Regions from separate parts of the Carnobacterium viridans genome, predicted to be linked through region 2. Evidence: predicted binding sites of a transcription regulator. Region 2 holds the regulator's gene; the other holds the start of a gene.

Region 1 (15,444 bases), 130 kb from region 2:
TATTCTCTCTAGAAGAAAAAATGACTTTTATTAAACAGTCTGTCGAACATATTGAAAATATAAGTGTAAGAGAACATAGCGGCGGATTGACGGTAGAACTAGCAAAAAAAATCGGAGCAGTGACTTTGGTAAGAGGATTACGGAATAATGCCGATTTTGAGTATGAATCGACGATTGCAACAATGAATAAAATTCAACATAAAGATATTGAAACGGTTTTTTTAATGTCAAATGAAAAGTATCGATTTCTAAGCTCTAGTTTAATTAAAGAAGTAGCCATGTTTGGTGGCGATATTTCCAGTCTTGTTCCAGTTGGAGTTAATGAAGCTATAAAAAGAAAATATGCTAAAATAAAATAAATCAGTTCAATTCGTTAGTAAATTTAGCTATGCAGAGGATGATTGGAATGAATGCTAAAGAAAAAAAGACTCGCAAAGGTTTGCTTGTTGCACTAATCGTAATTATTCTTGCAGGAGTTTTTGTTCCTATTCCCTATTATATTGAAGGGCCAGGTTCAGCAGTGAAGCTAAACGAATTGGTAGAAGTTGACAACAAAAAAGACCCAGAAGATGGTCATTTTATGTTGACGACTGTTGCGGTCAGAAGAGCAACTCCATTTACGTATTTCATGAAATATTTGCCTTTTCATGAAGGGCTCACCACCGAAGAACTGTTTGGTACAAATACTTCTGATGCAGAATACACTAATCTACAGAATTATTATATGACTAGCTCAATCAATGCAGCGATTGAACAAGCTTACGAGGCTGCTGGAGAAAAGTATCAGTTGACCTATAACGGCGTTTATATCATGTCCATTTTGGAGAAATCTGATTTTGAGGACAAGTTAGAGATTGGAGACACTATTCTTTCACTCGACGGACAGTCTTTTGATAGTTCCTCTGAATTTATTGATTATGTTCAACAACAAAAAGTTGGACAAGTCATTGAAGTAACGTATGAACGGAATGGCGAACAACAAACCACTTCTGGAAAGTTAATGGAAATGGAAGAAACTAAAAAAGCTGGTCTTGGAATATCTTTAGTCGACAATACGTCAATTGAAACAGAGATCCCTGTATCTATTGATGCTGGAGAAATTGGAGGACCATCTGCTGGTTTTATGTTTGCTTTACAAATCTATACGCAATTGATGGATGAGGATTTGAGAAAAGGAAATGAAATTGCTGGTACTGGAACGATGCAACCAGATGGCACAATTGGTCGAATCGGAGGAATTGACAAAAAAATTGTTGCAGCTAGTGAAGAAGGAGCGACAATCTTTTTTGCTCCAGATGATACAATTGATCCAGTTATACAAAAGAATTATCCTGAAATGAAGTCGAATTATCAAGAAGCACTTGATGCAGCAAAAAAAATTGATACCGATATGAAAATTGTACCTGTAAAAACATTTCAAGATGCCATTGATTATTTAAAAAACCTATAAACCATTCGATTTAATTAAAAAGCCGAAGACATAATTGTCTTCGGCTTTTTTTCAACTTTAAAAGTGATAAGGATTTTTTTTAGCTGTTTTTCGATTAAGGAAGAATGAAATAATACTTCCAAGTATAAGAATAACCGTTAATCCAGCTGTAACAATAGCTATTGATTGATGGTCTGGTAAGTTCTTGGTAACTATTCCATACATTGCCCATATAAAGACCAAAATAATAGCCCAATCTTTAAAAAAATAAGCAATACCTAAACCTAAAAGAGTTGCTAGTGATAAGAGTACATAAGTGACTATTGTTTGGAGATTTACTTCGATACCGATACTAGCAACTAACCAATAACTGAAATTTGTAATGGTAGCAACAATGATCCAGCCTAAGTAAAGAGAAATAGGAATGAGGTAAAGTTTAGAAGGAGTTGTCCTTTTTTGAGCTTGGTATAAAAATATAAGTGATAGAAGTAGTAAAAATATAACAATAAATGCAATTCCGTCCAAGAGAAAATGCCAAATTAAGATCCAAGACGTATTAAGCAAACAGGTTAGTAAAAATCCCCAAAATTGACCAGAACTGAGCGTCTGTTTCTTAAAACTAAAACTTAACAACCATAATAATAGTGCAAAATAGATGACTCCCCAAATACTAAAGATAAAACCAGCAGGAGTAAAAAACACCTCATACGTATCAGAAATTTCTCCTGTTTGATAGCCGTTTATTGGCAGGATATTAGCTAAAGCATTTACAGTAATCATTATTCCGTAAGCTAAATATAAAATAATTTGCTTTCCTATAGTCATTTTCATCACTCCTTAATTTAGTAATCATCGATTTTAAAATTACGTTAACTCAACCATACTACAAATTTTAAAGAAAATAAATTAAAGCGACTGGTTAAAAAAAATAGGTGTTTTTTTTTACGTATACTACTTTTTAGAAGGACTCAAAGGGAGTGTTAGGAGATGTTGAAAACTAGCAAAGACTGGCTAATAAAAAATCGTTTATTTATTGAGATAGGTATACTTAGTTGCTTAGTGCTCAGTGTGTTTGGACTAATTTTAACGTTTTTGAAAAGCGATGATAATATAGAAGAAACCTCAGAGATGTTGAGTTATTTGGAAAGTGAAAGTAACTATTCAATGGCATCAAATCAAGTTGAACAACAATCAGAAAGTCAATCAGAAAAAATTTATATAGATGTTAAAGGTGCAGTGTATCTTCCGGGTGTGTATGAAGTGACAAGTGACATGAGGTTAATTGATGCTATTGAACTGGCTGGTGGTTTTAGCGAGAAAGCAAATCAGAATCCGGTAAACTTATCTTTAAAGTTGACAGATCAAATGGTGATTTTTATTCCAGAAGTTGGAGCGGTTGATGAAAAAAAATCAGAACTAGAAACTTCAGCTGTTCCAATAGAAGAAGCCGTCATTACAGTTCCTAAAGAAGATAGTGCAGCAGCAACTTCTGAAAAAGTAAATATCAACCTCGCAGATTCAAATGAACTCCAACAATTACCTGGAATAGGGGAGAAAAAAGCAGAGCAAATCATAAGCTATAGACAAGAGAATGGTTCATTTCAAAAAATTGAAGATCTGAAAAATGTGTCCGGCATTGGTGAAAAAACTTTTGAGGCATTACGAGTGGATGTTACTGTGGGCGATGGTGAGTAAGGTGAGAAGAAAAAATGAAGTATTGAAAGTATTTGTGGGCTTTTGTATACTTGAGAAAATGCTTAAGTTCATCAGCAACTTAAACAAACAAACGAGTAGGAGGAAGAATATGACTGAACGTATACCATGGGATCAATATTTTATGTCTCAGAGTTTGTTGTTGTCTTTACGAAGTACCTGTGCCCGATTAACTGTTGGAGCTACAATCGTAAGGGAAAAGAGGATTATCGCAGGAGGTTACAACGGTTCGGTAAGTGGAGATGTGCATTGTATAGATGACGGCTGCTACATTGTTGAAGGTCATTGTTTACGTACGATCCATGCTGAGATGAATGCGATTCTTCAGTGTGCAAAATTTGGAGCGCAGACTGAAGGTGCAGAAATTTATGTTACTCATTTTCCGTGCTTGCAATGTACGAAAATGATTATTCAAGCGGGTATCATAAAAATAAATTACTTAGAGGATTACCATAACAATGAGTATGCTTTGAAGTTGATTGAACAAGCCCACGTTCAATGTCAAAAAGTTGTCCTTCCAAAAGACTTTTTCCAACAACTAGATTTCAATACGAATGCTCAAACTAGTTTAAGCCAACTTAATGGACACACGCCACTCCAATAAGTGAAGGGATACGTTCTTTTTTCAGCTGTTTCTTGTTTATTATGTGCGATTGTTATTTTAAACCCTAATTGGTTGAGTATTATCCTGTTCTTGATTTGGTTGATCCGATTGCTGTTTACACGCAGAAAGAAGTGGATTATTTATTCTTGCTTGTTCATGAGTGTAACAGCTTTTTTTGTAGGAGTAGAAAAGTACAACAATCAAACACGTCTTTCGATGGACACTCAAAATTTTTTGATTGAAATGGATCCAAATCGATTAAAAATCGATGGAGATCAAGTGCAATTTTACGGTACAGTTACTCAAGCTGGAGAAACGCTAAAATGTTCTGAAGAAATTGTTGTTTTTTATCGATTGTCTACTAAAGAAGAAAAAGACTATTGGGAAAAGCAACAAAAAACAGCAAGTTTTGTAGTGATAGGATCTTTGATGAAACCTGAAAAAAATAGGAATTTAAATCAATTTGATTATCAGCGTTATTTGTCTCATAACAAAATTCATTGGATGCTAGAGGCAACATCAATTCAGGCACACTCTGGGCCTGAGAAACAAACTTTTTTGGATTTAATTAACTTGAAAAATATCAGACAAACTATCTTGTTTCACATTGAAAGTAAAACTACAATTCCTGTATCTAGTTACATTAAAACCTTATTATTCGCAGATACTGCTTCTATTGATGATCAAGTAATGAATGGATACAAAGAAATCGGGATTATCCATTTATTGAGTATTTCAGGTTTACATATCCAATTTTTGATAGCAGGGCTAACGTACATTTTATGGAGAGTAGGTGTGACACGTGAGCACACGTATATCCTTTTATTTATTTTTCTTCCTATATATGGAAGTTTGACTGGTTGGGGAACCAGTATTTTTAGAGCTGTTGTGATGAGTCTCATCAGTCAGACGGGTTCGCGTATTCGTAGACCTATTTCCGGATTAGATGCGTGGTCATATACACTGATTATCGGGCTTTGGATAGATCCATATCAATTATTTTCTATAGGTTTTCAATTAAGCTATCTACTTAGTTTGGCTTTGATTTTATTTTCGACGTCGTTGTTCAACCAATCAAAATACAGCACTATCAATAGCTTATCCATTTCTTTTGTTTTAACACTTATTTCTATACCGATTCTCAGTTTCCATTTTTTTGAGTTTTCGTGGATTGGAATGTTTGCTAATTTGCTTTTTGTTCCATTATTTACGTGGTTCATTATGCCCTTGATGATTGTATTGTTTTTTTGTTCTTATATTCTTTCGGGAACACTATTTTTTCAGTTTCTTATACACATAGCGGAATATTCGTTGGGCATGATTGAATGGCTAGTATTAAAGATCAGACTTTTTCCATATGGTACGATTGTTACTGGAAAAGTTCCTATGGTGTTATTTATTGTAACGGTGGTGGTCATGGTTATTTTTTTGATCGCATTAGAGCAGCAAAAGAAAAAGAAGAGCTCTCTTTTTTTGCTGGTAATTGTTTTCATAGTCTTTATTCACTATCAGAAATACAGCCCATTTGGAGAAGTTTTGATACTAGATGTAGGTCAAGGAGACGCAACTTTAATTAAAGAGCCTTTTGGAAAAGGAGTCTACTTAATAGACACAGGCGGGGCACTAGCGTTTGAAAAAGAAGAATGGCAAATAAGGAAAAAACAGTCAACGGTGGCAAGTCGTGTGTTGATTCCAGTGATTAAATCGTTAGGTGTAACCCAATTAGATCAAGTGTTGATTACTCATGGAGATGAAGACCACATGGGTGAATTAATTGAACTAGCTCAAGGTATCGAAATTAAGGAACTTATTTTCCCAGTAGGGACAACCAAAAAACAATCATTCTTTGATGCAGCTCAATCATTAGAAAAAAGTGGTGTGCCCTTACGTACAGTTAGTGCTAAACAATCACGAGACCAACTTTTTGGACCTTCTTTAACTGTTTTGTGGCCCTTAGATGATGGTGAAGGTGAAAACAATGATTCTCTTGTATTGTATGGGAAAATTGGTCAGTTTAATTGGCTGTTCACTGGAGATATTGAAGAGGCGGGAGAAGCAAAGTTAACAGCTCTTTACCCCAATCTAAGAGTGGATATTTTAAAAGTAGCACATCATGGCAGCCAAACTTCAACCAGTGAGAGTTTTATTCAAAAAATAAAGCCGAAAACAGCTTTGATATCTTGTGGGTTAAACAATCGCTACAATCACCCAAATGAGGATGTATTAAAACGATTGGCTTCATTAAATGCAGCAGTTTACCGGACAGATCTGCAAGGAAGTTTTAGGTACACCTATGCCGATTATTTACCCCAAGGGTTAAAAAAAGACTTTCAAACGATCTTAAAATAAATTGAAAATAGGCTTGCAAATTATTTTAATGCTTTGTACCATTAAGGCAATACAAGAAAGTGGTGGAACAGAGTGAATTTTGTATCAGAATTAGCAAAAATAAGAAAAGGCACGATTGCACATGTTTACGTTGTGTTAGGAACAGAATCCTATTTGGCAAGCGTAGCTAGAAAAACACTGTTGGACTCATTGCTTAGTGCAGAAGAATTGGAATTAAACTACGGTGCTTACGATATGGAAGAAGTTTCTATAGGAACAGCCTTAGAGGATGCAGAATCGATTCCGTTTTTTGGTGATCGTCGTCTCGTTTTTGTAGATAGGCCTATCTTCTTAACTGGTGATAAAACAAAATTAAAGATAGAACATGATGTAAAATGGTTAGAAAGTTACTTAACTCATCCTTCTGAGTCAACGACACTTGTATTCTTTGCTCCATATGAAAAATTAGATGAACGCAAAAAAATAACTAAGTTACTAAAAAAAACTGCCACCATAATAGAAGTAAATGCATTATCAGAAAAAGATATGCGAAAATACATCAAGGATACTATAGCAAATGAAGAGTACCGTTATTCACCAGAAGCATTTGAATTATTTATTCAATTAACAGATGCAAAATTATCTGTAGCCATGGGAGAATTGCCGAAACTTTTTATTTATGCTCAAGATACTAAATTTATTACACTAGAAGCCGTTCAAGAATTAGTGGCTAAATCTTTAGAACAAAACATTTTTGCGCTAAACGAATACGTTTTGAAAAAAGACGCAGGACAAGCTCTCAATTTATACCAAGATTTATTATTACAAAAAGAAGATCCTATTAAAATAAATGCGATTATGACTTCTCAATTTAGATTGCTTATCCAAGTCAAAATTTTAGAAAAAAAAGGGTATCAGCAAGGAGATATTGCTAAGCAGTTAAAAACGCATCCCTATCGTGTGAAATTAGCTATTCAACAAATGAGAAAAATTGAGGAGCATTCATTGATTGAAGCGTATAATGGATTGATTGATGCTGAGTATCGACTAAAGACAGGAAAAGGCGATAAAGAAATGCAATTTGAATTATTCGTTCTGCAGTATGCTCAAAAAAAGACAGCGAATTGAGAACAATACAAGCGTTTAAGATAATCCAGCTATCAAGTAAAAAAACTTTACACATTTTTATTGCATTGAAGCTTGTCTTTATGTATAATTGAATTTGTTGAAACAACTAGAATAGATTATTTTAAGTTGTAAATAATTGAAAGTGGGGTGAATCAAATGCCAAACATCGAAGCTGCAATCAAACGTGTTCGTACTTCTGAAAAATCAGCTGTACAAAACAACGTTCAAAAAAGTTCAATGCGTACTGCTATTAAAAAATATGCTCAATCTATTGAAGCAGGTAACGAAAATTCTGAACAATTACTTAAAGAAGCAATCAAAGCAATTGACATGGCTGCATCTAAAGGATTGATTCATAAAAATAAAGCTAACCGTGACAAATCTCGTTTAACTGCTAAATTAGCTAAATAAGAGGTCATTGTTATAACGTATATGTGAAAAAGCCTCAAGTCTTGATTATTCAAGACTTGAGGCTTTTTTATTTTTTGAATACTAGTGAAGTTTTATCAAATTAGTTGTAAGAACACACGTTCAGTGCTAAAATGATAAAATAGAATTGAAACTGTGTGTCTTGAATTAGACAGGCTTCTTTTTATATTGAATAGAAGTGCGAGGAGGTACTTGAAATGCCAAAAGACCAATTTGAACTGGTTTCTAAATACCAGCCTAGTGGTGATCAGCCGGATGCCATAAAAAAATTAATTAAAGGTATCGAAGCTGGAGAGAAAGAACAAACCTTATTAGGTGCTACAGGAACCGGAAAAACATTTACGGTCTCAAATGTCATTAAGGAAGTAAATAAGCCAACTTTAGTTATTGCACACAATAAAACATTAGCAGGTCAATTATATGGTGAGTTTAAAGAATTCTTTCCAGATAATGCTGTAGAGTATTTTGTCAGTTATTATGACTACTATCAGCCAGAAGCGTACGTTCCTTCAAGTGATACCTTTATTGAAAAAGAATCAAGTGTTAACGATGAGATAGATAAACTGCGTCATTCCGCAACGAGCGCATTGTTAGAACGAAGAGATGTCATTGTAGTAGCCTCAGTTTCATGTATCTACGGGCTAGTTAACCCTGAGGACTATAGGGATCACGTTTTGTCTTTACGTGTAGGTAATGAAATGAATCGTGATGAGATGTTGCGCCGTTTAGTCGACATGCAATTTGAACGTAATGATATTGATTTTCAACGTGGACGCTTTCGTGTTAGAGGAGACGTAGTGGAAATTTTCTTAGCATCACGTGATAGTGAAGCCATACGTGTAGAGTTCTTTGGAGATGAAATTGATCGTATCCGAGAAGTAGATGTTTTAACAGGTGAGATCAAGGCCGATGTTCAACATGTCCCTATTTTTCCGGCCACTCACTTTGTAGCGAACGATGAACAAACAAGATCAGCTATAAAAAATATCCAAGAAGAATTAGAAGAACGTTTAAAAGTTTTACGAGCTGAAGATAAGTTAATTGAAGCACAGCGTTTAGAACAGCGAACAAATTATGATTTGGAAATGTTGTTGGAAATGGGATATTGTTCAGGAATTGAAAATTATTCTAGACACATGGATGGGCGTAAACAGGGTGAAGCGCCTTACACACTAATCGATTTCTTCCCTGATGATTTTCTGATTGTCATAGATGAGTCTCATATTACAATGTCTCAAATTAGAGGGATGTATAACGGCGATAGGGCTAGAAAACAACAATTGATTGAGTATGGTTTCAGATTGCCAAGTGCTTTGGATAATCGTCCGCTTCGTCTAGAAGAATTTGAAAACCATGTAAATCAAATTATGTATATTTCGGCAACGCCAGGACCTTATGAATTGGAACGTGCTCCAGAAGTTATTGAACAAATTATTCGACCTACTGGATTATTAGATCCAATTATTGAAGTGCGTCCAATCAAAGGTCAAATTGATGATTTGATTGGTGAAATAAATGAACGAACCGAAAAAAATGAACGAGTATTTATTACTACATTAACTAAGAAGATGTCAGAAGATCTGACGGATTATTTGAAAGAGGTTGGCATTAAAGTTGCCTACTTGCATAGTGAGATAAAAACACTAGAACGAACCGAGATTATTCGAAATCTACGTCTAGGCGTATACGACGTATTAATTGGGATTAACTTGCTGCGTGAAGGTATCGATGTCCCAGAAGTATCGTTAGTTATTATTTTAGATGCAGATAAAGAAGGTTTCTTAAGAAGCGAACGTTCACTTGTACAGACAATTGGTAGGGCTGCGCGTAATGAAAACGGGAAAGTTATTATGTATGCAGACCGTATCACTGACTCTATGAGAGCCGCTATATCAGAGACTGAGAGACGTCGCGAAACCCAAGAAGAATACAATGAAAAACATGGCATCACGCCCAAAACGATTATCAAAGATATTCGCGATTTAATCTCGATTACTTCAGTAGTAGAAGGTGAGGATGAGGGAGCATCTGGTTTAGAAAATATTGCTAAGATGACGAGAGAGCAACGTCTAGAGCTGATTGATGGTATGGAAATTGAAATGAAGGTGGCAGCAAAAGAATTAAACTTCGAAAAAGCAGCTAATATAAGAGACATGATTTTAGAAATAACGGCACAGTATAAATTAAAATAATAGTACAAAAGAATGAAATAAATCTATTAAAACCTTGCAATTTCTTATAGACTCTAGTAGTATTTAATTGTGTACTAAACACATACCTTTTACTTGGTAAAACGAATCACCAACGTCTACTCAGTAAGAGGAAAAATCGAAGAAAGAGGTGCTTAGAAATGTCAATTTCTAAAGAACGCAAAAATGAGATCATCAAAGAATACGCAATCCACGAAGGAGATACAGGTTCTCCCGAAGTACAAATTGCTGTATTAACAGCTGAAATCAATCATTTAAACGAACATGCACGTGTTCACAAAAAAGACCACCATTCTTACCGTGGACTTATGAAAAAAATTGGTCACCGTCGTAACTTGCTTGCGTACCTACGCAACAAAGATATTACTCGTTACCGTGAATTGATTCAAAGATTAGGTCTACGTCGTTAATTTTTCGTAGTCTATTTAGAAGCGAGGTTCTAACGAATCTCGCTTCATTTTGTTTATAAAAGAAAAAGCTGTTTATTTTGTTGTCCATCCTACTATACAAATGTGAGTATTTAATTTGCTTAAATGCTGACATTTGTTTAGTAGCCTGTTTGGAAAAACGAATAAAAGCTTTAATAAAAGGAGAAATGCACACAATGACAGAGAAACAAGTTTTTACTAAAGAATGGGCAGGTCGTACATTAGAAATAGAAGTTGGACAATTAGCAAAACAAGCTAATGGTGCAGTATTGATTCGCTATAACGATACTGTAGTATTATCTGCAGCAGTAGCTAGCAAAAAAGCGAAAGACGTAGATTTCTTTCCTTTAACAGTAAATTACGATGAAAAAATGTATTCAGTTGGTAAGATCCCAGGTGGTTTTATTAAGAGAGAAGCTCGCCCAAGTGAAACAGCTACTTTAACAGCTCGATTAATTGACCGTCCGATTCGTCCGATGTTTGCAGAAGGATTTCGTAATGAAGTTCAAATTACAAATACCGTGATGTCTGTAGATCAAAATTGTTCACCCGCTTTTTCGGCGATGTTTGGTTCTTCTTTATCACTTGCTATTTCAGATATTCCATTTAACGGACCGATTGCAAGTGTTGATGTAGGCCGCGTAGACGGAGAATACATCATTAATCCAACTCTTGAACAAGAAGCATTATCAGACATTCATTTAACAGTTGCAGGAACTAAAGATGCCATTAACATGGTTGAAAGTGGAGCCGCTGAAGTTTCAGAAGAAGATATGCTTGGTGCTTTAATGTTTGGTCATAAAGCCATTCAAGAATTAGTTGCTTTCCAAGAAGAAATTGTAGTTGCTGTTGGAAAAGAAAAAATGGCTATTCAATTGTTGCAAATCGATGCAGATTTAGAAAAAGAAGTCAACAATGCTTTCCAAACTAAAATGATTGCTGCAATTCAAACCGAAGAAAAATTAGCTCGTGAAGAAAATATCGAAGCGGTTAAAGAAGAAGCAATGACCTTTTATGAAGAAAAATATCAAGACAACGATGAAGCTAAACGAATCAATAAAGAAGTAAAACAAATTGTTGAAGACATGGAAAAGAATGAAGTTCGTCGTTTGATTACAGTTGACAAAATTAGACCAGATGGTCGTAAGATTGATGAAATTCGTTCTTTAGCTTCAGAAATTGGACTATTGCCAAGAGCACATGGTTCTGGTTTATTCACTCGTGGACAAACTCAAGCTTTGTCTATAGCTACTTTAGCACCATTAGGCGAACATCAAATTATTGATGGTTTAGGAATTGAAAACAGCAAACGATTCATCCATCACTACAATTTCCCGCAATACTCTGTTGGGAGTACTGGACCATCACGTGGACCAGGCCGTCGTGAAATTGGACATGGAGCATTAGGAGAACGTGCATTAGCACAAGTTATTCCAAATGAAGAAGATTTTCCATACATGATTCGTTTAGTTGCTGAAGTTTTAGAGTCAAATGGTTCTTCATCACAAGCAAGTATTTGTGCAGGTACATTAGCTTTAATGGATGCAGGTGTTCCAATCAAAGCTCCAGTAGCTGGTATTGCAATGGGCCTTGTTAAAGAAGGCGAAAACTATACTGTCTTAACAGATATCCAAGGTTTAGAAGATCATTTAGGAGATATGGACTTTAAAGTAGCCGGTACGAGCAAAGGAATCACGGCTCTTCAAATGGATATTAAAATTGAAGGTATTACACAACAAATTTTAGAAGAAGCATTAACTCAAGCTAAAAAAGCTAGAATGGAAATTCTTGATGAATTGATTTCTACAATTGCTGAGCCACATGAAGAATTAAGTGCATACGCTCCTAAAATTGAAATGATGCAAATCAAACCGGAAAAAATCAAAGTTGTTATTGGCCGCGGTGGTGACCAGATCAATGCTATTATTGATGAAACCGGCGTTAAAATTGATATTGATCAAGAAGGAAATATCAGTATTGCATCTGAAGACGCAGCTATGATTAGACGCGCTAAAGAAATTATTGAAGAATTGACAAAAGATATTGAAGTCGGTAAAATTTATTCAGGAAAAGTGAAACGAATTGAAAAATTTGGAGCTTTTGTTGAAATTGCTAAAGGAAAAGATGGATTAGTTCATATTTCTGAATTAGCTAACGAACGTGTCGCTAAGGTTGAAGATGTTTTGACTTTAGGTGAAGTGATGGACGTTAAAGTTATCGAAATCGATAAACAAGGAAGAATCAATCTTTCTCGTAAAGTTTTGTTAACAACTGAAGAAAACTAAGAAATAGATAAAAAAAGAGCACAATTTGAAAAAAATTGTGTTCTTTTTTGCTATTCATTTTCTGGCGTTGATAAGGAAATTTCCTCCGAATTACGGGATAGCTTTCGGAAAGCCATGGGACCATTTTGAGCCGAAGAACGCGTCTCAAAATGGTTCCATGGCTGCAAGCTCCTCCTATTCCTCCAAAAATTTCTGGAATGTGTTAAAAGAAACTCAATTAATTACTAACCAACGTCAAATGTTGCAGAACCGCTTTTTTGCTATTCATTTTCTTTAATTTTTCTTAACCATTTTTCTAATTGGTCAACTGTCTGTTCTTGCTGTTGTTCGGGTGAAATGGTGGCAGGAAGATCACCCTCTTGGTCTCCATAATCGCCAAAACCAGCATGATTGCCTCCTTCAATAGTATAGAATGAGGTAGTAGCAGGTAAATAATCCTTGCCGAGCTGATAGGTCTCTTCATTAACTACGCCATCATTAGAGCCAATAAGGGAAAGAACTGAAATAGGCAGTTTATCTAACCGTCCCTTTTCATCTGGGTAACTAGCTAGTAAAAAAACACCTTTTAAAGATTCTGAATAACTTTCATTGGCAAAGCGACTAGCCATCACACCACCTAAGGAATGACCACCTATAACAAAATCTTGAATCTTTTCATCAGTGATAATGGTTTCTGCTTTATTTGCATCAGTTACAGCAAGGTTCAAAGCATGCTTAACAAGGTAAACGGGATATCCTTTTTCAGCAAGTTTTGCCGCAATGGAACTGTAACTTTTTTCTTCTACAAGGCCACCTTGATAAAAGAGGATAGAAATAGATTGTTGTTCATTTAATGGACTGAAAATAATCGCATCTGAGGATTCTTCAACCCTATATTGATCAGTAGTCTCTGTTTCATTTAATGCGTCACTTAAAGGTTGATAGGTTTTAGACTGTACAAAAAACAAACTGCCTAGTAAAACCAAAATGAAAAAAATAAAACAACCAATTAAAATTTTATAGCTGCGCTTCATAAATACTCCTTTCAAAAAAATAATTTAAATAAAGTCGAACAAAAAAAGTGTATCATATAATTTGTTGTATTCGTTAGATAAATCAAACAAAACAAAGTGAATAATCTACATTTGTATAAATTACTCAAGAATTGTGCTAAAATGTATAGTGGGAATACATGGAGTCATAAGATAAAATTTAAAAATAGAAATAGGTATTAGGAGAGATATAAATGAATGGATATACTATTGCAGTCGTAGGAGCAACAGGAGCTGTAGGAACAAAAATGATTCAAATGTTAGAACAAGCCAATTTTCCAATCAATGAAGTGAAACTCTTAGCTTCGAAACGATCAGCTGGAAAAAAAGCTTTATTTAATGGAAAAGAAATTGAAATCCAAGAAACAACGGCAGATTCTTTTGAAAATGTTGATATTGCATTATTTAGTGCAGGTGGATCAATTTCAAAACAATTTGCTCCTGAAGCAGTAGAACGTGGTGCAGTTGTCATTGATAATACAAGTGCATACCGAATGGATGCTGAAGTGCCTTTAGTCGTTCCGGAAGTAAATGAGGAAGCTATTCGTTCTCATAAAGGAATTATTGCTAACCCGAATTGCTCAACGATTCAAATGATGGTTGCGCTAGAACCCATTCGCAAACAATATGGATTAGATCGGGTCATTGTTTCAACCTATCAAGCAGTAAGCGGAGCTGGAGTTTCAGCTGTTAAAGAAATGAAAGAACAAGCACAACATATGTTGAATGATGAGCCTTATGAAGCGGCTATTTTACCATCAGGTGGAGATAAAAAACATTTTCCAATCGCTTTCAATGCATTGCCACAAATCGATTTGTTTACGGAAGATGGCTATACGTTTGAAGAGTTGAAAATGATCAATGAAACTAAAAAAATTATGGGCGATGATCATATAAAAGTTTCTGCAACATGCGTCCGTATTCCAGTTGTTTCAGGACATTCGGAGTCTGTTTATATTGAAGTAAAGGAAGATGGAGCTAGTGTAGCTTCTATTCAAGAACTCATGAAAAACGCACCAGGTGTAGAGCTTCAAGATGATCCTGATAATCAAGTTTATCCAACAGCTTTGGAAGCAGAAGGTAAAAAAGAAACATTTGTTGGAAGAATTCGGAAAGATCGTGACTTAGATAAGGGTTATCATATGTGGATCGTTTCGGATAACTTAATCAAAGGTGCAGCTTGGAATTCTGTTCAAATTGCTGAAAGCTTACACAAGTTAAAATTAATTAAAACAACTAATTAAGATAGTCGAATTTAAGATAGAGGGTGATGGTATTGGATTTGAAAAAAGCACGCATTATAACCGCGATGACTACTCCATTTGATGAAGAAGGATTAATTGATTATGGACGACTAGAAAAGGTAATCAACTTCTTACTTGAAAATGGAACAGAAGGTTTAGTAGTAGGAGGCACAACTGGAGAATCTCCTACGTTAACTCATGATGAAAAGTTAAATTTATACCGTAAGACAGTTGAATTAGTTGCAGGACGTGTTCCAATCATTGCCGGTACGGGGTCATTTAACACTGCTGAAACGATTGCTTTTACAAAAGAGGTTGAAACTCTTACAGGCATAGATGCAGCACTAGTAGTGACGCCATACTACAGTAAGGCTAACCAAGCTGGTTTGTATGCTCATTTTGAAGCAGTAGCTAAAAATACTAAACTGCCGATTATCATTTATAACGTTCCAGGACGGACTAGTGTTTCGATTGATCCTAAGACAACCATTAAACTTTCATTGATTGAAAATATTATTGGTGTGAAAGAATGTTTAGGTTTAGATGCTTTAAGCGAAGAAATTGAAAATACACCAGATGACTTTTTAGTTTATACTGGTGAAGATGGGAATGCTT
Region 2 (15,444 bases):
AAAATAAATCAAAGCAAACATTCCGATGATCTGATTGGTTGCCGTTCCCTTTGATAAATAATTATCAATAAATACTTGAAGGATTCTTGGCAAAATAATATTTGTGACAGCTAACAAAACACCAAATAAGATACCCGCTGCGAATTGAATTTTGAAAGGCGAAGCAAACGTAATGATTCTTCTTAAAATAGTCACTTGTTCTTTAGTAGTAAATGATTTTGACCACGTTGATTCTTGTTCCATTAGTCTGCACCTCCTTCAATTTTCTGTTCAAGTTGTTGACTATCGAACATCTCTTTATACCATCCATTTTGAATGAGTAAATCAGCATGTGTTCCTCGTTCACTAACCTCACCATTATCGATAACGATAATTTCATCTGCATGCATAACACTGCTGATTCGATGAGCAGCTATAATCGTTGTTTGTTCAGATCGCTCTTTTTTCAAAGCGGATAATATTCTCTCTTCAGTTTTAGCATCTACTGCAGATAGAGCATCATCTAGAATCAACAGCTCAGGTTTAATAATCAACGCTCGAGCAATTGAGATCCGTTGTTTTTGGCCTCCCGATAACGAAACGCCTCGTTCTCCGACTACTGTGTCATACCCATTAGGCATTTCTAAGATATCGGTATGAATGGCCGTTAACTCTGCTGCTTTTTCAACCTCTTCTTGCGATAGTTCTGGATTAGCAAAACGAATATTTTCTTTGATACTTGTCGAAAATAAGAATTGATCTTGTGGTACGTAACCGATTTGCTGCAGCAAGGCGTCTAACGTGTAGTCTCTAATGTCTTCATTCCCATAGAGAATACGTCCACGATAACGATCGTATTCTCTTAAAAGTAATTTGAAAATGCTGGTTTTTCCAGCTCCTGTTTTCCCTACTACGCCGAGCGTTTGCCCACGTTTTAGTTCAAAATGAACCTCTTTTAACGTTGGAACATCAGATTTAGGGTAAGAAAATTTTTCAATGGAATACTGAATATCTCCTCTTATTTTTTTCGTTAATGCTGAAGGTTTTTCAATGATTTTTGAGCGTTCTAAAAGTAATTTCTCAACTCGATTGTAACTTGCACTTCCACGTTCCAAAATATTAAATAATCGGCCAATAGCAAACATCGGCCAAACCAGCATAGCTATATAATTGATAAAGGAAATTAGTTCACCAATAGTGATGGTGCCTGAGTTTATATATCTCCCACCCATTATAATGGTCAATACATAAGAAATGCCCATGATAAACGTAATCGTAGGGTCGAACAGCGAATCAATTTTATACACTTTTCGATTTTCAGCAACTACTTGTTTAGTTTTTTGTCTGAATTCTTCAACATCTTCATCTTCCTGCCCGAATGTTTTTAAGACTTTCATACCTGATATACTCTCTTGCGCTTTATCATTCATATTAGAAAAAGCCGCTTGCGCTCCTCTAAAACGCTCATGGAGTTTTGAACCCAAAACACGTGAGGCTATAGCAAGCAATGGGAGTGGTATCAATGCAATTAACGTTAACCTCCAATCAACCACTAGTGCCATGGCAATAATCGTTGTACCTCCTGTAATAACTGAATCCGCTAAGGTCAATATCCCGCCACCAGCAACATTTCGAACTGCTGTTAAATCATTCGTTGCATGCGCCATTAAATCTCCTGTACGGTACTTTTGAAAAAAACTATTGTCCATTTCAGTAAAGTGGTTAAATAATCGTGTTCTCAGTATTCGTTCCAATTTGGCAGATGTTCCCCAAATATTTACACGCCAGATGTAACGAAATAGGTAACTTGCAATCGCTGCAATTACTAAAATACTTAACCATTGGATCAACCTTTTAAGCGTTAACGTTCCTTGACCAACTTCATCTACAATAACTCCCACTATCCTAGGAGGAACTAATTGAATAATTGCTACAAGAAACAAAAATAACACACCAGTAATATACGCTTTTTTTTCTTGTTTAAAAAACCAACCTAATTTTTTATAAATTCCCATTTTCTTTCCTCACCCCTTTACTAATGATCCTGTTAACCAAAAAACGCGAACAGATAACTATCTGTTCGCACGTTAGTATTAATAAGACAGCATGTGTCCTTATTTCTTTTTAGTCGTTTTTGTTGTTTGTGTTTTCATTGACGACATCATTTGTTTAATTTTCTTTTCTGATGGTTTTTGTCCCATTTGCATCATTAACATACGCAACATATTTTCGTCAACTGGCGGATTTTTTTTGAAATAATCCATCATGTATTTTCTAGCAAGAAAGAAACCAGCGACTGCTCCACCAACTAAGGCTAAAATAATTAAAAAGATAGCAAGACCTAAATTCATTTTTGATTCACTCCTTTCGAACCTCTAAGTCTTAATTGTACTAAATATTAGTAGAAAAATAAACAAAATTTCTACTTCTTACGCTAAAAAGTCGCAAATCATCCTAATTACTCACAAAATAAAGCCATGTAAGTTAAACTTTCAACTTACATGGCCATTTTTTATAAGTTGTTGTATGTTTTTACAACATTTTCAACTGTAAAGCCATAATTTTCAATAACTGTTGCTCCTGGGGCACTTGCACCGTATTTATCTATACCTACTGAAGCACCATCTAGACCAACATAACGTTCCCAACCAAATGTCGCACCCATCTCAATAGATACACGTTTGCGTACTTCTTTTGGTAAGACCGTTTCTTTGTATGCTGCATCTTGTTTTTCAAATAAATCAAAACTAGGAACAGAAACAACGGAAACATCTTGTCCACTTTCTTTCAAAGCTTTTTGAGCTTCAATAGCCAATGCTACTTCAGAACCTGATGCCAATAGAATTCCTTCTGGTTTTTCACCAGCTTGAGGAGAAATAACATAAGCTCCTTTAGCAACATTTGTACGCGCACCTTCTTTAGTTCCTGGCAATACGGGTAAGTTTTGACGAGATAAAACCAACATTGTTGGGTGATCAACTGAAGTGATCGCTAATTCCCAAGCAGCTACAACTTCATTTCCATCTGCTGGACGAAGAATAGATAGGTTAGGCATACTACGTAAGCTAGATAATTGTTCAACAGGTTCATGTGTTGGACCATCTTCTCCAACAGCTACTGAATCATGTGTGAACACGTAAGTTACCGGTAACTTAGATATAGCCGCTAAACGAACAGCCGCGCGTAAGTAATCTGTGAAGACAAAAAATGTTCCGCCGTAAGTTCTGGTTCCACCGTGCAAGACGATTCCGTTCATTGCAGCTGTCATCGCAAATTCACGAACACCATACCAAATGTTTCTTCCATCATATTGACCAGCTTGGAAATCTTTTACATCTGCTATCATCGTGTTATTAGAAGAAGACAGATCCGCAGAACCACCCCATAAATAAGGAACTTTTTTTGCAATAGCATTTAATACTTGGCTACTTGTAACACGAGAAGCCAATGCATTGTCTCCTACTTCATATATTGGTAATTCAGCATCCCAGTTTTGTGGCAATTCATTTTTTAAAGATAACTCGAATTGTTCTGCTAATTCTGGATATGCCGTACGGTAAGCTTCAAATGATGCCTTCCATTCTTCTTCCACTGTAGCTCCTTGGTCAACCATTGTTTCTTTAAAGCGTTCTGCTACTTCAGAAGGAACAAAGAAGTCTTCGCCTTCCCAGCCATATGCTTTCTTAGCTGCTTCAATTCCTTCTGCGCCAAGTGGTGCACCATGGACTTTATGTGTTCCAGCATTCGGAGCACCAAATCCAATAATCGTTTTCACTTCAATTAAAGTAGGTTTTTTTGTCTCAGCTTTTGCAGTCTCAATTGCTGCATTAATTTCTTCTAAATCATTTCCATCTTTTACAAGAATATGTTGCCATCCATAAGCTTCAAAACGCTGTCCAACATTTTCAGTAAAAGCTTTAGATGTCGGTCCATCTAGAGAGATATCATTTGAATCATAAAGAACAACTAATTTTCCAAGTTCCAAATGAGCTGCCAAACTAGCTGCTTCAGCTGAGATACCTTCCATTAAGTCGCCGTCTCCACATAAAGAATAAGTAAAGTGATCTACAATAGTATGACCTTCTTTATTATAAACAGCAGCTAAATGAGCTTCTGTCATTGCCATCCCAACGGCATTTGCAATTCCTTGACCTAGTGGGCCAGTTGTTGCTTCTACACCATCAGTATGGTTCACTTCTGGATGTCCAGGAGTTTTACTGTTCCATTGACGGAACTGTTTTAAATCATCAATTTTAACGTCATATCCAGCTAAATGCAACAAGCTGTATAATAGCATCGATCCATGTCCAGCTGATAATACAAAACGGTCACGGTCGAACCATTTCGAGTTTTTTGGATTTACTTTTAATTGTTTAGTCCACAATGTGTAAGCCATTGGAGCAGCCCCCATAGGTAATCCTGGGTGCCCAGAGTTGGCTTTTTGTATACCATCCATACTTAGTGTTCTTATTGTATTTACTGCTAATTGGTCTGTGTTATCAAACAAAAAAATCATCCTTTCGATTTTGACTCTCTTATAGTACTCTATTAGTTTACTATTCTTTCTATTCAAGTGCAACGCTTTCATGGTTAGAATGTTATTATCTGGGAGAACTTCATGGTTATCCCATCATTGAACAAACACTTTTATCTTCCGTGAAGACCTTTATCTTTTTGTATGTCTTTCAACTTATCGGGTGTAACATCAGTGCCTTCTTCATCTACTATTTTTACACCTTCAATAGTATTTCTCATTCCGCCACGAAAAGCGGTTATATAAGCATCTCTTAGTTCCTTTTGTTCAACTTGTTCTTGGATAGTCAATCCTTTGTTTTTTGATTTTTTTGCTAATTCATTTATTCTGTCTAATTGCTCTTTTGGCAACATCGAATCACTCCACTTTTTTATTTATTAGTCAACTATAACAAATTTCTCTGAAAAAAACACTCTTTAATCCTCTGAATCTACGAACGTTTGTTTGATTTGTTCTATCATATATGGTAATCTTAAAGTGATAAAATAATAGAAACGAGGTGTTTATATATATTATGAGTAAAAATCCCGAATCAAGACAAGTTGAAGTTCTACAATATATATATAATCAAGTTAAATTGAAAGGTTATCCTCCAACTGTAAGAGAAATCGGAACGGCTGTTTCTTTATCTTCTACTTCAACCGTTCATGGTCACCTTTCTCGATTAGAAAAGAATGGTTACCTCCAAAGAGATCCTAGCAAACCGAGAGCAATAGAACTAACTCAACTAGGATTATCAAAATTAGGCATTGCTCTTGATAAAATCCCTTTACTGGGAACAGTAACAGCAGGTGAACCCATCTTAGCTGTAGAAGAAGCGACGGATTATTTCCCATTGCCGCCAAACTTGCAATTTGAAAATGATTCTTTATTTATGTTGACCATACGTGGAGAAAGTATGATCAATGCAGGTATTTTTGATGGTGATGAAGTGATTATTCGTAAACAAAGCTCTGCAAATAATGGCGATATTGTTATTGCTATGACTGTAGAAGATGAAGCAACATGTAAAAGATTTTATAAAGAAGAAGATCATTATCGCTTAGAACCAGAAAATGACACTATGGGTCCTATTCTACTTAATGAAGTAACCATTTTAGGCAAAGTAATTGGATTGTATCGTAGTCATATTCAATAAAAAAACGAAGGAACGGGGTTATCCCGGTTCTTCGTTTTTTTATTTTATCATTTTAAATGTACAACAATTTAGTTTATTATTGCGCTAAAAATTTCTTCAGCCTAATAAATTTTTAACAGGCGCAAAAGTTTTTCGGTGAATAGGACATACTCCGTGCTTTTCTAAACCTTCTAAATGGACTTTTGTTCCATAACCTACGTTTTTAGAAAAACCGTATCCCGGATACACTGTATCGTATTCGGCCATCATTCTATCTCTTGTTACTTTTGCAATAATACTAGCAGCAGCTATAGACAAACTTTTTGAATCTCCCTTGATGAAGCTTTCTTGGGGAATAGTGACCGGTAGATGCATTGCATCGATCAACAATTGTTCTGGCGATTGAGGCAGTTGCTCAATCGCTTCAATCATAGCCAATTTAGTTGCTTCATAAATATTAACTTTATCAATTACTTGATGGTCTTTTATGCCAATTCCAATAGCTAATGCAGATTCTTGAATTTGGTCAAATAACATTTCTCTTTTTACACTTGATAATTGTTTAGAGTCATTGATTTCCAAGACATTAAAGTCTTGCGGCAAGATGACCGCAGCTGCAACAACAGGGCCAGCCAATGGACCTCTTCCTACCTCATCGATTCCAGCAATAAATTGTGTCCCTTTTTCCCAAAAGAATTGCTCAATTTGCAGCATTTCTTGTTGTTTTTCGAGAATCAATTGTTGTTTTCTTATTTGGTTTTCCCAAGATTTATACGCATTTAATACACCTTTACGAGAATCACTCTTGATTAAAACCAACCGTTCATCATCAGGGTGAGTGACAGTCGCTAATAGTTCTTTTATATCTTTAATGGTCAGCGGTTTTCCCATTTTATATCCTGCCTTTTTGGTAAAGAAACCGGCGCTATATCTAATGTATACTTCCCGATTTTACCGCTTCTAATTTCAAAAACAATCAATTCAGCTGCGCGAGTATAATCATCTTTATACCCTTTTCGCTCACTGATTAACATCAGCAGGTCTGGCGATTCAAGATTTAATTCTTCTTCTGTTAATCTGTATCGTTTAGCAAGCATTTCCGGATTTCGAATTTTCATTTCTTCTAATCCATACATAGCAATTTCATCTAACTGTAAAATTGTATCTTTAATGGCTCCAGTTAAAGCCAGTTTTTTTCCAATTTCAGGATCTTCAAACTTCGGCCAAAGAATCCCAGGCGTATCCAGTAATTCCAATTCTTTACCTAACTTCAACCACTGTTGTGCTTTTGTTACACCCGGTTTATTTCCTGTTTGAGCAATATTTTTCTTGACAAAACGATTGATCAATGTTGATTTTCCAACGTTAGGAATTCCAATACTCATTGCTCGAATTGCACGAGGTTTTATGCCCTTAGCCGCTCTTCGATCAAATTTAGGTTGCAACAGTTCTTTTGCTTTTCCCATCAATTGTTTCATGCCTGTTCCTTCTTGAGCAACAATTGGAACAGCAGCAATTCCTTGATCATTAAAGTACGCTACCCATTTTTTTGTTTCTAATGGATCCGCTAAATCACTTTTATTTAAAATGATGATTCTTGGTTTTTCTCCAATGATTTCATCTAATATTGGATTGCGACTTGATAAAGGCAGTCTTGCATCTACTAGTTCAAAAACAATATCGACTAGCTTTATTTTTTCTGTTACTTGACGTCTTGCTTTTGCCATATGCCCTGGAAACCATTGAATGGTCATTTAATTTTCACCTTTCTATTTACACAAAAAAAAGAACCACTTATTGTTGCATTCTTTTTTTTTATTTCATTTGTTAATCCTCGTCAATTGAACCAAATTTTTCAATTGGCCAAATACGAAGATTGGTTGTTCCACTAACAGTGTCCGCATCTATAAACCCTACTTCACTAAATCGGCTGTCTTTTGAATTTTGGCGATTATCCCCCATTACAAAATAAGTATCCTCGGGAACAGTTTCTTCACCTGTTTTAGCAGCTAATAAGAAGTCTTCTGTTAAATTATCTCCTGGTGTCATACTTTCGATGGATTTTTCCAAATACTCTTCTTCAACCGGTTTTTCATTGATATACAATACATCATCTTGATATCGAATCGTATCTCCTGGTAGACCGATAATTCGTTTGATATATTGTTTATCCGGCTCACTTGGAGCTGGGAAAACAACCACATCAAAACGATCTATTTTGTCAATTTTATTTAAAATCAAACGATCGTGATCTTCTAAAGTAGGTTCCATTGATTCACCGTCTACACTTACCGGAGCAAAAAGAAAATGTCGAATGAGTAAAAAAATAATTAGTGCTACAACACCATACAGTACAGTACTTAGAAATTCACTGCCACGACCTTTATTTTCTTTGCGTTTTTGACTTGGAGAAAGATGACGCGTGTTTCTCGGTTCGAAAGTATTTTCACTCTTGTGTTGATTATCAGAAAAGTTAATTTTGCTCAATTGCATCTCCCTACCTTCTTATACTATTTATGGAATAAACTTTATACGATTAAATGGATAGTAAGTAAAAGACGTTTCGCCAATAATCGAATCTAGTGGAATGCTACCGAAATAGCGACTATCGTTACTTGATCTGCGATTATCTCCCAATACAAAATACTCATTTTCTGGAACTACTTGAGTTCCAGTTAATTCTTCTAAAGTGAAATCAGAAGTCCATATCCCACCAGCATGATTCACTAAATTGTTATCAAGAAATGTTTCCGCTATTTTTTTATCATCTATATACAATTGATCATTTTCGTAGCGAATTTCCTCTCCCGGTAACCCAATGACTCTTTTTACAAGTGTTCGATTTGACGAATCATGAAATACAACTAGATCAAATCTCTCTATATTATTATAGATGGTTCTAACTATGATCTGATCATCTTGTTGAAAAGTTGGTATCATAGAAGAACCTTCAATAGTCATAGGAATAAAGATAAAATTTCGCAGTAAAACAGTGATTGATCCAGCTAATAAGAAAGCCTTAAACCATTCCCATGAAAATTCCTTCCAAGACTTTTGTTTCATTACATTCGCTCCAAATCAATCTATTTATTCTATCATACAAGAAAACAAAAAAAATAACTATTTATTTAAAACATTGATTTAACCAAAAGAGAGATAGCGAATTCCTATCTCTCTTTTGGCGTCAAATTGTTAACACTCATTTTTCCTAGCTCTCACTGTTTATTCAGCAGTTGCATTAGATTGCAATTCTTTAATGGCTGCTTCATATTGAGTATCATTTTCATCTATTAAAGTTCTTAATGATTCAATGAGTTGAATAGCCGTTTCGCCTGTTACAATACCATCAACAGGTAATTTTTTTTCTGTTTGGAATTGTTTGACGGCTTCTTGAGTGGCTTCATCAAAGTATCCATCTACTGATTCTACAGGATAATTTAACGCTTCTAATACTTTTTCTAAGTTTTCAACCTCAGTGGAAACATCTTTTAATTGATATGTTTTTGAACTATCAATAATCAATAAATTGGCGTAATCCGGTAAAGGTACTTCAATAGTAGGTTTAATTCCTTCTTCATTAATCCACTTGCCGCTTGGCGTTAACCATTTCGCAACGGTCATTTTCAATTCACTATTATCATCAAATGTAGCTACATTTTGAACCGTTCCTTTTCCGAATGTCTGAGTACCGATCAATTTGACATTACCAGATTCGCTAACCGCACCCGCTAATATTTCAGAGGCGCTGGCACTTCCTTCATCTACTAATAAAACAGAAGGTTCCGTCACTTTAAAGTCACCCATTGTCGCATCATCAGAAACGATTGGAATCGGTTCTTGATCTTTTTCCTGTGTTTGTAAAATGGTATCGCCATTTTCTAAAAATAAGTTAGAAATACTCAACCCGGCATTTAATAACCCACCAGGATTTTGACGAACATCAAAGACAAAGGATTCAGCCCCTTGTTCTCTTAAATCTTTAATCGCAGCCACTAAGTCATCATAAGTTGGTGAAGAAAAGCTTGTGATCGCAATTGAACCAATTGTTGGATCTTCTTCATCCATTTGGTAAACGACTGTTTCAACAGGAATAGTATCCCGCACAACGGTCACTTCGAAAGTAGCATCGCCACGTTTAATGGTTAGCACCACTTCTGACCCTTTTTCACCTCGAATATGCGAAACAGCTTCATTTAAGTTTAAACCTGTTAGTTCTTGGTCGTCTGCTTTTAAAATAATATCATTCGGCAGCAATCCTGCTTTTTCAGCTGGAGAACCTGCAATTGGAGACACGATCATGACGTTATCTCCTTGTTTCATTACTTCAGCACCAATTCCTTCAAAAGACGCCGAGATACTTTCATTTAAAGAAGTAGATTCTTCTACATCAAGGTATTGTGTATAAGGGTCTTCAACAGATTCTGTCATACCGGTGATAGCACCTTCAATAAGCGTTTCACCTTCAACACCTTGATAGTAATCCGACATCAACGCATCGTATACCTCTTGGATTTTCCCAAATTCATCTGCACTCATTTCTACGCTTACTTCTGATGAATTTAACTGACTTTCAGCAGGTGACTCATCATCATTTGCATTTATAATAGCCATTGTTCCACCAATTGAAAGTGCAGCAACTACTATGAGAGAAGCGCCATACGCCCAAGGCTGAATGCCTTTTTTATTCTTTTCTTTGTTTGGTTCATTCTCCATGTGTAAGCTTCCTCTCTGGTTTCAATTAATTATTGGATGCAGTTAGTTGATTTTACTGCTGAAGTTTTTTTATTTATTGCTTATTTAGTTAAATTTTAAAGCTGTTTCTAAGGCTACGATCATCATATCATTAAACGTTGTTTCACGCTCATCTGAAGATGTTTCTTCTCCAGTAATTAGATGATCACTTATGGTTAAAATAGCCAAGGCGCGACGATTGTATTTAGCTGCAAGAGTATACAGACCGGCTGCTTCCATTTCAGTCGCCAATACACCATAATCAGCAAGTTTCTTTTTGTCTAGTTCTTCATTGTAAAAACGGTCAGCAGACAAGATATTTCCTACTTTTACATCCATTCCTTGTTCGACAGCAATGCTATAAGCTGTTCTTAGTAAATCAAAATCAGCGATAGGAGCAAATTGAACTTGATCATTAAATGTATTTTTAACAACAGCAGAATCTGTTGTTGCACCTTGAGCTAAAATCACATCACGCACTTTAACGTCTTTTTGCATTCCACCAGCAGTTCCTACACGTATTAAGTTTTTTACGTTATATCCTGTAATCAATTCTTCTGCATAAATCATCATAGAAGGAATTCCCATTCCAGTTCCTTGAACAGATACGCGGTGACCTTTGTACGTTCCTGTATAACCAAACATGTTTCTCACTCGATTGTATTGTTCTACATCTGTTAAAAAGGTTTCTGCGATGTATTTTGCTCTTAACGGATCTCCTGGTAGCAATACCGTTTCTGCGATTTGACCTTCTTTAGCTTCAATGTGTACACTCATGATTATTTCCTCCTAGTTGTATGGTAGTCTGGTTTAGTTATCTTTGTCTAAATAAATTTCCCAAGCTGTGTCAAAAGTTGTCATTTCTTCTAAGTATGTGCCATTTAATTCTAGATAAAGACTAACTTCATGATAATCTTCTGATTGTTTGGGAAAACTGTCATCTAAATATACAGCGTTTGCGAATAAGGTGACAGCATCTTTTTTATGTGGATCTCTTTCAGTCATTAAATAATGATAAAACGGACGTTGCATTAAACTAATTCCTTTCTTTACTTTGCTGATAATGCAGACGCTCTTCTTTTTCTTGAGCATATTTTTCTGGATTTTTTTGATAAAATTCTTGATGTTGTTCCTCAGCTGGATAAAAAGGTTTAACCTCTTCAATCACTGTTACAATAGGATTTTTATACTTCCCACTCTCGCTTAACAATTGTCTGGATTTCTCCGCAATAGTCTTTTGTTTCTCATTCAGAACAAAAATGACGGGACGGTAGTTGTCTCCCCTATCTTGAAATTGACCCATTGCATCTGTGGGATCCGTTTGATTCCAATAGATGTCTACCAATTCCTCATATGAAATAACTGAAGGATCAAATGTTATTTCAACTGCTTCAGTGTGCCCAGTTTTTTGGGTCAATACTTCTTCGTAAGTAGGATCAATGGTATGACCTCCAGTGTAGCCTGATACAACTTTTTCAATTCCAGGTTGCTCATCAAAAGGCGAAACCATACACCAAAAACATCCTCCTGCAAAAATAGCCGTCTCTTTCACTTATCTCATCCTTTCCCACTTCTTTTCACTTTAATCAGCTGGAACGTAAACGTTCACTCGAATATCATTTTCAGCTAAATTAATTTTATCCACTGAAAAATGGATACCGCTATCTAAAGTGAATTCATTTAAATTAAAAACAATCGTTTCTTGTTCACTATCAATCGCTACCCAATCCGGAATATTCAATTGATTTTCAATTTGATTCATTGCAAAGGTAATCGGGACGTTAAATTTCCCAATTGAAAGACCAGTTGCCTTAAATTGTAAATTTCCATTTTCCATAACAAATGGTTCTAAAAATAACTGAAATTGGATATCATGACCAAACAATTGGAAAGTACCCACTAATTGTGCTTGCTCTTCCAACCTGAATTGATAATTAACGGGACCTTTTACAATTTTTTCATCTTTAAGATAAGAAGCTACCAATTGATTAACGTCATCTTTTTTTGTTGACACTTGAAACATGACTTCATCTTTGGCGTCTATGGTCTCAAGATTTGGTTCTCCTATTATAATAGGAGTCATTTGAGTAAAGGCCCAGATGATTATGCCTACTACAACTGAAAGCAATCCCAGAAAAGCCCATTTCCAACCATTTACTTTATTCTTTTGCTGATCTCTTTTTTTCTCCATAACACACCTTTTACTTTCAAAAAAAATTCTTTTTAATTATTTATGATAGCCTGAAACAATTTCTCACCCATCAATCTATAACCGGCTCTATTAGGATGAAATAAGTCTTCTTCGTACAAATACGGATTAGCAACTTTTGTCGCATCACTATTTTGGTCATTCAACAACTGATTTTCTTTTCCTTCTGATTCTGAGGATTGATTAAATAAGTTAGATATTGAAAGAAAAACAGCATTATCTGTTTCATTTACAATTGATTGCGTTTTTTCATTCCATTTATCTACTATCATTTGCATTTCAGTGATTTCAGGAAAATAAACATAATAAGGATTATAGATACCAAAAACATAAACTTCAATCTGAGGATTTAATTTTTTCATTTCCGTTAAAAGACTCTTCAAGTTTTGTTCGTACGTTTTTTCTGGAGCAATAAATTTTTGCTCATCGATAGTCAAAAAATCCTTTTTAAATGTTTGAATAATATCATTTCCACCAATAGTTAAAACCACCATATCAGCAGTTTGAATGTCTTTTTGCATCGTTTCATCTTCGTAAAATCGTTTTAATATTTGGTCACTTCGATCTCCACTTTTTCCATAATTACTAGTGGTCACTTCTTGATAAATTTGAGTTTCTTCTAGTAATTCATCGACAATCGAAACATATCCTCCACTGTTAGTAGAATCTCCAACACCTTCAGTTAATGAATCACCAATTGCTACAATATGAAGCGGTACTTTCTTTATTTCTGTTGTCTCTTGATCATCATTCGAACGAGTTCGGAATAAGACTGTCAGAATACCCACCACTAAAATAATTCCAATAATTAAAAAAAGGAAGCTTTTTAGAATTGATTTTCCTTTTTTCATGATAAAAACTCCTTTACCTGTAAATATATGGAAATAGTATACCAGATTCTTTATTCTTCGTATACCTTCTGTAAAGGAAGAATGTGTTTACTTCTTTCGTGCAAATGTTTCAAAAATATGAGGATATTTATTGCGGTCATCCAAGATACCCTCTTCTGTTTTTTCAAGTTTCCATTTTGTCCAATCTATTTCTGGAATAAAAGTATCTCCTTCAAACTCGCCTTCAATTATTGTGCGGTGCAACACATCAACGTCATCCATAAAGAAACTAAATACATTCGCTCCTCCAGTAATCAAGGTATCTCCAGAGTAGTCTTTTGCAAAATCCAGCACTTCTTCTCGGCTGTGCATGATTTTGACCCCATCTGCCTGGTAATTAGGATCAGTAGTTAAAATAATATTGATACGATCTGGTAAAGGACGTTTGTTCATCCCTTCAAATGTTTTTCTGCCCATCACCACAGCGTTATTTATAGTCATTTGTTTGAAAAATTTTAAATCGTTTGGTAAATACCAAGGCAAAGTACCTTTGTACCCTATTACACCATTTTTATCTTGAGCCCATAAAAAAGCAATCATTTCGTTTCCTACTTTCTCTTCAGATTAAACAGCTATTGGAGCTTTTATTCCTGGATGAGGATCATATCCTTCAATTTGTATGTCCTCCATCTCAAAATCAAAGATACTAGTCTTTGATCTATTCAATGTGATTGTCGGAAAATCCCTAGGCTCTCTTGCTAATTGTTTTTTCATTTGTTCAAAATGATTTGAATACAGATGTGCGTCACCTAATGTATGAACAAATTCTCCAACCTCTAAACCAACCTCATGAGCGATTAAATGTGTTAATAGTGCATAGCTCGCAATATTAAACGGCACACCTAAAAAGATGTCTGCACTTCGTTGATACAATTGGCAGCTTAATTTTCCATCAGCAACATAAAATTGAAATAATGTATGACAAGGAGGCAAGGCCATATTAGGAACGTCTTCTGGATTCCATGCTGAAACAAGCATACGCCTTGAATCTGGTGTTGTTTTGATTTGTTGAATGACATCTTTCAGCTGATCTATAGTCTCTCCTTGGGTCGTTTTCCATTTTCTCCATTGAGCTCCATATACATTTCCCAGCTCACCGTATTTAGCCGCAAATGTGTCATCTTCTAAAATACGTGTACAAAAGGTTTCTTTTTCAACAGCATAAACAGCCTTAAATCCTTCGTCAACTAGGGCTCTTCTGCCGAAATCAGTCATATCAGGTCCCGCATACTCTTCACTTTTGACAAAACGTTCAAAAGCCCATTCATCCCAAATATGGTTATTGTGTTGTAATAAATAACGAATATTCGTATTGCCTTTAATAAACCAAAGCAATTCACTTTTAATTAGACCAAAGGGGACTCTTTTCGTTGTTAATAATGGGAAACCTTTTTGTAAATCATATCTCATTTGATAACCAAAAAGACTTTTAGTTCCTGTTCCTGTCCGATCCGTCTTTACATGACCATCTTCCAAGACTTTTTTTCCTAAATTTAAATATTCTGATTCCACCATTTTACCTCCTATAAATCAATCATTCGCATATTGGCTTAAATATTCCCAACGATTCATTTTTTCTTCCAACTCTTTTTCTAAAGCAGCTACTTGTTCTTGTTGTTCTTGTAATAGACCGTAATTACTGCCTGCTTTTAACATCTCTTCTTTAAGCGTTTCTATTCTCTTTTCAAGGTCAAGCATCTCTTCTTCAATCGTGCTCCACTCTTTTTGTTCTGTAAATGTTAATTTCTCTTTTTCATCAACCTTAATCGGTTCAGGTTCTGAAACAACTTTTGCAACTGAAGCGCTATTTTGAACAGATCGGCCTTGTTTTTTCTCTTGTTCTTCTTCTATATAATCTGTAATGCTGCCATAAAAGGGTCTGATTTTTCCATTACCATCAAATATTAGCAATTTCTCTACTGTTTTATCTAAGAAATAACGATCATGGGAAACGGAAATAACGGCTCCTGGGAAGGTTTCGATG

Evidence for each region. Region 2 encodes LexA, which represses DNA repair genes until DNA is damaged. Its sites were predicted from a motif close to CNAACANNTGTTNG; they were not measured.
Region 1: uvrB (excinuclease ABC subunit UvrB) is a predicted target of LexA. The motif match lies at 7,723-7,736, and genes of this name have one in related genera.

What each region holds. Positions count from the first base shown of each region.
Region 1 is NZ_FNJW01000008.1:86,219-101,662, forward strand. It holds gene coaD (pantetheine-phosphate adenylyltransferase) at 1-359, shown strand, start outside; gene BLT48_RS01900 (SepM family pheromone-processing serine protease) at 407-1,450, shown strand; gene BLT48_RS01905 (TspO-related membrane protein) at 1,508-2,254, opposite strand; gene BLT48_RS01910 (helix-hairpin-helix domain-containing protein) at 2,417-3,124, shown strand; gene BLT48_RS01915 (ComE operon protein 2) at 3,183-3,746, shown strand; gene BLT48_RS01920 (DNA internalization-related competence protein ComEC/Rec2) at 3,747-6,095, shown strand; gene holA (DNA polymerase III subunit delta) at 6,168-7,202, shown strand; gene rpsT (30S ribosomal protein S20) at 7,359-7,613, shown strand; gene uvrB (excinuclease ABC subunit UvrB) at 7,829-9,823, shown strand; gene rpsO (30S ribosomal protein S15) at 9,982-10,251, shown strand; gene pnp (polyribonucleotide nucleotidyltransferase) at 10,446-12,554, shown strand; gene BLT48_RS01955 (alpha/beta hydrolase) at 12,815-13,582, opposite strand; gene BLT48_RS01960 (aspartate-semialdehyde dehydrogenase) at 13,780-14,829, shown strand; gene dapA (4-hydroxy-tetrahydrodipicolinate synthase) at 14,862-15,444, shown strand, end outside.
Region 2 is NZ_FNJW01000008.1:216,826-232,269, reverse strand. It holds gene BLT48_RS02605 (ABC transporter ATP-binding protein) at 1-243, opposite strand, end outside; gene BLT48_RS02600 (ABC transporter ATP-binding protein) at 243-1,994, opposite strand; gene BLT48_RS02595 (YneF family protein) at 2,094-2,330, opposite strand; gene tkt (transketolase) at 2,492-4,495, opposite strand; gene BLT48_RS02585 (DUF896 family protein) at 4,627-4,866, opposite strand; gene lexA (transcriptional repressor LexA) at 5,028-5,651, shown strand; gene rnhB (ribonuclease HII) at 5,748-6,521, opposite strand; gene ylqF (ribosome biogenesis GTPase YlqF) at 6,506-7,384, opposite strand; gene lepB (signal peptidase I) at 7,458-8,123, opposite strand; gene lepB (signal peptidase I) at 8,145-8,693, opposite strand; gene BLT48_RS02555 (S41 family peptidase) at 8,853-10,343, opposite strand; gene deoD (purine-nucleoside phosphorylase) at 10,428-11,138, opposite strand; gene BLT48_RS02545 (YozE family protein) at 11,172-11,393, opposite strand; gene msrA (peptide-methionine (S)-S-oxide reductase MsrA) at 11,398-11,913, opposite strand; gene BLT48_RS02535 (YpmS family protein) at 11,944-12,552, opposite strand; gene BLT48_RS02530 (SGNH/GDSL hydrolase family protein) at 12,585-13,421, opposite strand; gene BLT48_RS02525 (dihydrofolate reductase) at 13,509-14,000, opposite strand; gene BLT48_RS02520 (thymidylate synthase) at 14,025-14,972, opposite strand; gene BLT48_RS02515 (ABC-F family ATP-binding cassette domain-containing protein) at 14,991-15,444, opposite strand, start outside.